Regions from separate parts of the Burkholderia contaminans genome, predicted to be linked through region 2. Evidence: predicted binding sites of a transcription regulator. Region 2 holds the regulator's gene; the other holds the start of a gene.
What was found. The regulator FliA, encoded in region 2, starts transcription of late flagellar genes. The targets are predictions, from matches to a motif close to CTAAAGTTTNNNNNNNNNNNGCCGNTA.
Positions count from the first base shown of each region.

Region 1: motA (flagellar motor stator protein MotA) is a predicted target of FliA. The motif match lies at 2,606-2,632, and genes of this name have one in related genera.

Region 1 covers NZ_CP090641.1:2,080,786-2,085,207, forward strand. The annotation lists gene LXE91_RS26965 (DUF2325 domain-containing protein) at 1-295, opposite strand, end outside; gene motB (flagellar motor protein MotB) at 645-1,592, opposite strand; gene motA (flagellar motor stator protein MotA) at 1,603-2,472, opposite strand; gene LXE91_RS26980 (aldehyde dehydrogenase family protein) at 2,893-4,374, opposite strand; gene speB (agmatinase) at 4,397-4,422, opposite strand, start outside.
Region 2 covers NZ_CP090640.1:1,282,543-1,286,964, reverse strand. The annotation lists gene ahcY (adenosylhomocysteinase) at 151-1,569, opposite strand; S-adenosyl-L-homocysteine riboswitch at 1,602-1,717, opposite strand; gene LXE91_RS05960 (RNA polymerase sigma factor FliA) at 1,827-2,561, opposite strand; gene LXE91_RS05955 (nucleotide-binding protein) at 2,584-3,426, opposite strand; partial or broken gene flhF (flagellar biosynthesis GTPase FlhF) at 3,419-4,422, opposite strand, start outside.

The DNA.
Region 1 (4,422 bases), on a different replicon from region 2:
TGGCGAGTTCGACGGCCGCGTGATGGATCTCCAGATCGGTCGCGTGCCGGCGATCGAGGTCGGTGAATTTCGGCACGAGCTTGCGCAGTTCGTGCGTGGTCAGGCAGGTGCCGATGATCGAGCAGTGCAGGTTCGCATCGAGTTCGGACAGGCGCGTGCGGCGCTTCGGCTCGGTCGGTTGCGCGCTCGACCGCGCGCAGCATGCGTCGATCCGCGTGCCGGTTGCCGCGGGCAGGTTGCCGCCGGGCGACGAGAGATCCGCCGTGCGGGACAGGCGAAAGGGCGGAGCGTGCATGTTGACCTCTGTCCGGCAGGGTCGGGCCGGGGACGGATGCGCGAAAGATTGGCGAAATATACCACGGAATATAACGCACGAAATTCCGGGAAAATCACGACGCCAGGCCGCGCGGCGCGGTCAGCAGAGCGCGGTTGAATCGTCGGTGAGCGGCACTGAGGCGGGGGAGAGGCTGAGGTGGAGGCTGCATGCGAAACGGGGAGCGATGCCGGCGCGGGATGCGAGATCACCTCCTCGACACACCGCCCGACGAACAATACGTCGATGCGCTCCGGCGGCATGCTGCCGGGCACGACGCGGCGCGCGAGGGTCGCGCGCGTCCGCCCCGAAGTCGTGAATGCCAATGCGTCTAGTGCCCTCGCGTAACCGCCGCCGGCAGCGCCGCGGCCCGCGCGCCCGCCGTCTCGTCCACGGTCGCCCGGCCACCGTCGTGAAAGAAAGCCTGCTCGGCGGCATTGTTCATCACGAGGATGCTGATGCGGCGATTGGTCGGCTCGTCCGCCACGTTCTTGTCGAGCGGCAGGACATCCGCAAGCCCGCGCACCTGGAGCAGCTTCTCCTCCCGCAACCCGCCCGCGACCAGCGCGCGCCGCGCGGCGTTCGCTCGATCGCTGGACAGCTCCCAGTTCGAATAGCCGGTCGAGCCGCCGGAATACGGCGTCGAGTCGGTATGCCCCGCGATCGACACGCGGTTTTCGACATCGTCGAGTGTCGTCCCGATCTGGGAGAGGATCGCGGTGGCGTAGCTTTCAGGCTGCGCACTACCCGACGCGAACATCGGTCGCTTCAGCGAATCGACGATCTCGATGCGCAGGCCCTCGTTGGTGATCGCGATCCGGATCTGGTCCTGGTACGCGCGCAACGACGGGCTATGTGCGATCGCCGCGCTCAGCTTCGCCTTCAGGCGTTCGAGCTTTTGCGTATCGACGATGCCGGCGAGTGCCGCGGGCGAGCTGGCCGGCACCGGTTGCGCCTGGGTGTCGATCGCCGGCGCCGGGTTCGTCATGTCGCGGCCGCCACCCTGCACGACGCTCGGGCGCGGCGCCTGCCCGTCTTTCCCGCCGGAGAGGAGGGTCGACAGCGGCGTGTTGAAGTAGTCCTCGATCCCCTGCTTGTCGTACTTGGACACCGAGCCGAGCAGCCACATCAGCAGGAAGAACGCCATCATCGCCGTGACGAAATCGGCGTACGCGATTTTCCAGGCGCCGCCGTGGTGGGCGTCGTGGTCCTCGCTTTTCCTGCGGCGCACGACGACGAGCGGAGCCTGTTTCGGCGGATTGGAGCGACTGTCGGCCATGGTGCCCCCGTTACGCGGCCTTGGGCGACTTCGTCGCGCGCACGGCCTCGTCGAGCTCCTTGAAGCTCGGGCGATCGGCGGTGAACAGCACCTTGCGGCCGAATTCCACCGCCACCGCCGGTGCGTAGCCGCTCATCGACGCGAGCAGCACGGCCTTCACGCAGTGGAACGGCTTGGCCGCCGCGCGGCCCTTCGCGTTGAGCAGATCCGCGAGCGGGCCGACGAAGCCATACGCGAGCAGGATGCCGAGGAAGGTGCCGACGAGCGCGCCGGCGATCATCTTGCCGAGCACGGCGGGCGGCGCGCCGACCGAGCCCATCGTATGCACGACCCCCATCACCGCGGCGACGATGCCGAACGCCGGGAGGCCGTCCGCCATCTTCTGGATCGCATTGGCCGCGACCGATGCCTCAGCGTGGTGCGTATGCAGTTCCTCGTCCATCAGGTCCTGCATCTCCAGCACGTTCACGTTGCCGCTCGACATCATCCGCAGATAGTCGACGATGAAATCGAGCAGGTGATGGTCTTCGAGCACGTGCGAATACTTCTGGAACAGCGGGCTTTGCTCGGGCGCATCGACGTCGGCCTCGAGCGCCATCATGCCGTCCTTGCGCGCCTTCTGCAGCAGTTCGTACAGCAGCGCGATCAGTTCGACGTATTGCTGCTTCGTGTAGCCGCCGCCCTTGAAACAGGTGGGCAGGCTCTTGAGCGTCTTCTTCAGCGTCGTGACCGGATTGCTGACGACGAACGCACCGAGCGCCGCGCCGAAAATGCATAGGAGCTCGAATGGTTGAAGCAGGGCCGGCACATGGCCGCCCACGCCGACGAAACTGCCGATCACCGACCCGATGACGACGATCCACCCGATGGCTACAAACATGATTACCTCGTCCGCGACTTGCGCTGCTGCATCCGTTGTCGAAAAGCGAGCGGGACGTCCGGTTGTTCCGCTCCATGCCCGCGACGGCGTCGATTCGCTGCAAGAAGACGTCGATCGACGGGTGTTGATGCAATAACGGCGATCGTCCGGACAACTGAACCCGTGATTCCACGCATCGCGCGTGATGCCTGTGTTGCACACGTTTGCGCATGCCGATCTGCGCGATTTTCTTGATCGAAGTCAAAAAATGCATGGCCGTTACGTGAGTTGCCGGTCGGAAGAGATCCGGAAAAAGGTAACGAATACCCTAAGGTTGCCCGGCTGCCCGGGGCCTCTTTCCGGAAATCGATAAAAAAACGGCACCGTGCCACGAGACACGGTGCCGCCAACGGCCTGGAAGGCCCCACTGGTCAGTCGTCGTCAGTCGATCGCGCGCATCGCGTGGCGCAGTTCCTGATAGCTTCGCAGCCCCGCCACGCCGAGTTCACGCCCGATCCCGCTGAGCCCGAAGCCGCCCCAGCACACGTGCGGGTAGATGAGCTGCGGCGCGTTGATCCACACGAGCCCTGCGCGCACGCGCTGCTGGAATTGCTTCGCGATGACCGCATCGCGTGTGACGACGGTCGCGACGAGCCCGTAGCGCGTGTCGTTCGCGAGCGCGATCGCTTCGTCGTCGGTGCGGAACGATTTCACGCACGCAACGGGGCCGAACACTTCGTCGGTCCACAGCGGGTTGTCGGCGGCCGGCTCGGCGATCACGACGGGCGCCATGAAGAAGCCGTCGCCGCCGGCATCCGCCACGCGGCCGCTGAACGCGACGCGTGCGCCCGCCTCGATGCCTTGCTGGAGCATCGCTTCGACGCGCGTACGCTGCGCGGCGGAGATCAGCGGCCCCATCGCGACCTGTTCCGCGGCCGGCGGCGCGACGACGAGCGCGCGCACGGCCGTCTCGAACGCGGCCATGAAGCTGCGGTACACGCTGTCGTGCACGAGGATGCGCGCGGTGGCCGAGCACATCTGGCCCGCGTTCGTGAAGGCGCCCGCGACGGCGAGCGACACCGCGACGTCGAGATCGGCATCGTCGCGCACGATCAGCGACGACTTGCCGCCGAGTTCGAGCGTCACGCGCTTCATGTCGACGGCCGCGGCCTGCATGACCTTGCGGCCGGCCGCGGTGCTGCCGGTAAACGAGATCTTGTCGATCAGCGGGTGCGCGGTCAGCGCCGCGCCGACTTCGGCGCCGCCGTTCACGACGTTGACGATGCCGGCCGGCACACCGGCTTCGGCGACGATGTCGAGCAGTGCGTGCTCGGTGGGCGACGTGAGTTCGGACGGCTTCAGCACGACCGCGCAGCCCGCTGCGAGCGCGGGCGCGAGCTTCCACGCGGTCGTGACCATCGGGAAGTTCCACGGCATGACGAGCGCCGCGACGCCGACGGAGTCGTAGAAGCGTTCGGCCGTGACGGCGTCGCTCGGCAGTGCGACCGGTTCGGCGGCGAACAGCGCCGGGTCCTCGCACAGCTTCGCGTAGTACGCGAACGTGGCGGCCACGTCGCCGACATCGGCGTCGGCCTCGAACGGCGGCTTGCCGCTCACCTGCATCTGCAGCGCCGCCGGGCGATCGCGCGAGGCTTCGACGCGCGCGGCGATCGTCGCGAGAATGCGGCCGCGTTCGGCGGGCGGCGTATCGCGCCAGCCGGCGAACGCATCGCGCGCGGCGCGCACCGCGGCATCGACGTGCGCGGCCGTCGCGAATTCCTGCCAGCCGATCGCGGCACCGGTCGACGCGTCGAAGATCGGCGCGCCGGGCGCATCGGCATGTGTGCGCACGGGCTGGCCGGCGATGTGCGCTGCGGGCAGCACGAACGTGGCGGTGGAGCGGGAAAGCTCGGCGGTGGACATGAAGGTCATCCTGTCGGTCGGGTTAGCGGTAGGCGACGCCCGGCATCA
Region 2 (4,422 bases):
GGTTCGGTTGTCGATCGGTACGATCAGTGGCCGCCGCCGGCCGCCGCGGGTGCCCGAAGGCGCGCCGCGGCAGCCAGCGATCCCGCGCCGTGCCGCCGTACCGGGTGCGCGAGTGACGTGCGCACGGCACCGCGGCAGCGGCGCACCGGATCAGTAGCGGTAGTGGTTCGGCTTGAACGGGCCGTCCTTCTGCACGCCGATGTACGAAGCCTGCTCGTCCGACAGCACGGACAGGTTCGCGCCGATGCGCGCCAGGTGCAGGCGTGCGACCTTTTCATCGAGGTGCTTCGGCAGCACGTACACCTTGTTCTCGTACTCGTTGCCGCGCACGAACAGCTCGATCTGCGCGAGCGTCTGGTTCGCGAACGAGTTCGACATCACGAACGACGGGTGGCCGGTCGCGCAGCCGAGGTTCACGAGGCGACCTTCCGCCAGCAGGATCACACGCTTGCCGTCCGGGAAGATGATGTGGTCGACCTGCGGCTTGATGTTTTCCCACTGGTACTGGCGGGTGGACGCGACGTCGATTTCCGAGTCGAAGTGACCGATGTTGCAGACGATCGCGTTGTGGCGCATCGCCTTCATGTGATCGTGGTTGATCACGTGGTAGTTGCCGGTGGCCGTCACGAAGATGTCGGCCTTGTCGGCCGCGTATTCCATCGTCACGACGCGGTAGCCTTCCATCGCCGCCTGCAGTGCGCAGATCGGGTCGATTTCGGTGACCCACACGGTCGCGCCCAGGCCGCGCAGCGATTGCGCGCAGCCCTTGCCCACGTCGCCGTAGCCCGCGACGACCGCGACCTTGCCCGCGATCATCACGTCGGTCGCGCGCTTGATGCCGTCGACCAGCGATTCACGGCAGCCGTACAGGTTGTCGAACTTCGACTTCGTGACCGAATCGTTCACGTTGAACGCCGGGAACGGCAGGCGGCCGTCCTTTTCCATCTGGTACAGGCGGTGCACGCCGGTCGTGGTTTCTTCGGTCACGCCCTTGATGTGCGCGAGGCGCGTCGAGTACCAGGTCGGGTCGGCGTCGAGATGCTTCGCGATCGACTTGTACAGCGCGACTTCTTCCTCGTTGGTCGGCTTCGCGATCACCGAACGGTCCTTCTCGGCCTTCGCGCCGAGGATCAGCAGCAGCGTTGCGTCGCCGCCGTCGTCCAGGATCATGTTCGCGAATTCGCCGTTCGGCCATTCGAAGATGCGGTGCGAGAATTCCCAGTATTCGTCGAGCGATTCGCCCTTGAACGCGAACACCGGCGTGCCGGCTTCGACGATCGCGGCAGCAGCGTGGTCCTGCGTCGAGAAGATGTTGCACGAGGCCCAGCGGACGTCCGCGCCGAGCGCCTTCAGCGTCTCGATCAGCACGCCCGTCTGGATCGTCATGTGCAGCGAACCGGCAATGCGCGCGCCCTTCAGCGGCTGCTGTGCCTTGTATTCGTCACGGATCTGCACGAGGCCCGGCATTTCGGTCTCGGCGATGTTCAGTTCCTTGCGGCCCCAGCCGGCCAGCGCCATGTCGGCGACGACGTAATCGTGGGTAGCTTTGGAATCGATAATGGCGTTCATCACGCCCTCCTTTCTAAAAAGTTTCTAGATTGGTGACGTGAGCGCCGTTCAGGAAGCGGGGCCGAAGCGGTTGTGCCGCACGGCTGCTTGGTGAAGCCTTCCGAGCCTGGCGGACACAGAGTGGTCCGTCGCAACGCTCCTCGGAAAGCGGAGAGGATTGTAGCAAATCGGCGCGCTGAATGCGCAAGCACGGCGCACATACGGTGCGTACCCGGCACAAGCGCGCGCCGTCGGCGCGCGTGGCCGTCAGGAAAGGGTCAGGACTCCGCGCCGACCCACGCCTGTTCGCGCAGCCGTGCGCGCAAGCGCGCGACGGCCTGGCTGTGCAGCTGGCACACGCGCGATTCGCTTACTTCGAGCACCGCGCCGATCTCGCGCAGATTCAGACCCCGTTCGTAATACAGCGACATCAGCAGCTTCTCGCGCTCCGGCAGGCGCTCGATCGCCTCGACGAGCGCTTCGCGCAGGTGCTCGTCGAGCAGCGCCGACAGCGGATCGGCGTGATCGACGCGATAGCGGTCGAGGAACGGCTCGTCGTCGGCCGCGCGGTCGAAATCCTCGTAGTAGATCAGCTGGCTGCCGTGCAGGTCCTGCAGCATCCCCTGGTATTCGTCGAGCGGCATGTTCAGGTGCTGCGCGATCTCGGTCTCGCTCGCCGAGCGGCCGAGATGCTGCTCGACCTGGTGCACCGCGTGCTCGACCTCGCGCGACGTCTTGCGCAGGCTGCGCGGCAGCCAGTCGTTGCTGCGCAGTTCGTCGAGCATCGCACCGCGGATACGCTGGGTCGCGTAGGTCTCGAACTGCGCGCCCTGGTCCTCCTTGTAGCGGCCGGCCGCGTCCATCAGGCCGATCATGCCGGCCTGGATCAGGTCGTCGAGGTCGACGCTCGCCGGCATCTTCGCGACGAGCTGCAGCCCGAGGCGTCGCACGAGCGGCGCATACTGCGCGAGCACGTCGGCCTGGGACATCTTTCCTTGAGCGTTGTACATCATGGCTCTCTCCTTCCGATGGCGCTCACGCGGCGTGTGCCGCGCCCGCCTCATACGACGGCTTGCCGCCCGCGTGCACGGCGCGGCCCGCACCCGCACCCGCACCCGCACCCGAACCCGAACCCGGGCGCATCGGCCAGTACAGCAGGTCGGCGGCGATCTGCCGGTAGTCCCGCGCGGCGGGCGACGACGGGAACGCGTCGACCGCGGCGCGCGTCAGCTCGCGTGCATGCTCGACGAGCGGATCGGCGCTCACGCAGCCCGCGTCGGCGATCGACACGGTCAGGTAGCGGCTCGCGACGCCCGCGAGGTTGTCGAACGCGACCTTCGCGTCCGCATGACTGCCGACGTGATTGGTCAGCACGCGGAACTGCGCGAACGCATGCGCGAAATGCAGCCGCTTCATGTATGCATACGCCTCGGTGATCGCCTGTGCGGCGACCCGCGTGACGACCAGCACGTCGTGCGCTTCGCGTGCGAGCGCCGATAACGAGCCGTCGGCGCCGAGCTGCGCGTCGACGAGGACGATGTCGGCCGGCCCGTCGATGAAATCGCTCAGCTGCGCATCGGTGTAGCCGGTACGCGCGAGCCGCGCCGCGGCGCACAGGCCGAAGCCGGCCGCGACCCGCATGCGCTCGCCGTCGCGCAGCCACGCGCCCGCCAGCGTCGCGCTGGCCGAATGCACGTCGGCTCGCTCGTCGACGACGAGCACATCCTTGCCGAGCGACGCGAGCGCCGCCGCCAGGTTCACGACGGTGGACGTGCAGCCGACACCCGCCGGCCCGCCCGCCACCGCGACGATGCGTGATGCGCGCCCGGCCAGCAGGCGCCGCAGCCCTTCGGCCTGGTCGATGATTCGTTTATCCAAATCGCACCTCGTGAAGCTCGGCGGTGGAACGTGCGGTCAGTGCGGAAAGCAGCGTCGGCATGTCCTCGTCTTGCGGCACGAAGGGCGAGCCGTCGCGCGGGACACAGAACGCGCTCTTCAGCAGGAATTTGGTCGAGGCGACGTACAGGTTCTCCGGCACTTTCTGGCCGGTCGACACGTAGTGGATCGGCAGCTTGTAGCGGATCACCGTGTCGAGCACGCCGCCGAGGTGGGTCGCCTCGTCGAGCTTCGTGAGGATGCAGCCGGCCAGGTCCGGATGCTCGCCCGCGCTGCGGTACGCCTGCACGACTTCGTTGAGCGTGTCGCCGTGGCTCGTCGCGTTGAGCAGCAGCAGGCGCTGCACCGGCGCGTTCGCGCCGTGCAGCATCGCGATCTGGTCGGATACCGCGCGGTCGCGCTGGCTCATGCCGATCGTGTCGATCAGCACGATGTGCTTGTTGCGCAGCTCGGACAGCGCGAGCGCGAGGTCGCCCGCATCCTTCACCGCGTGCACCGGCACGCCGAGGATCTTGCCGAAGATGCGCAGTTGCTCGTGGCCACCGATCCGGTAGCTGTCGGTGGTCAGCAGCGCGACCTTGCTCGCGCCGAAGCGCATCACGCAGCGTGCGGCCAGCTTCGCGGTGGTGGTCGTCTTGCCGACGCCCGTCGGCCCCATCAGCGCGAACACGCCGCCGCGCTCCATCAGCGCATCTTCGCTGTCGAGCACCGGCAGGTTCGACGCGAGCACCGACTGCGCCCATTCGGCGGCCTGTTCGAAGGTCTGCGCGCCGTCGCCGGCCGGCATGTTGTCGACCAGCATCCGCACGAGCTGCGCGGAGAAACCGGCCGCGAACAGGTGCTTCGTCAGCGCGCCGTGCACGGCGCTGCGACGCTGGCGGTCGTGCCACATCAGGCTGTCGAACTGCTCCGCCATCATCCCGCGCAGTTCGCCGAGCTCCTGCATCACCGTATCGTTGACGATCCGCTCGATGCGCG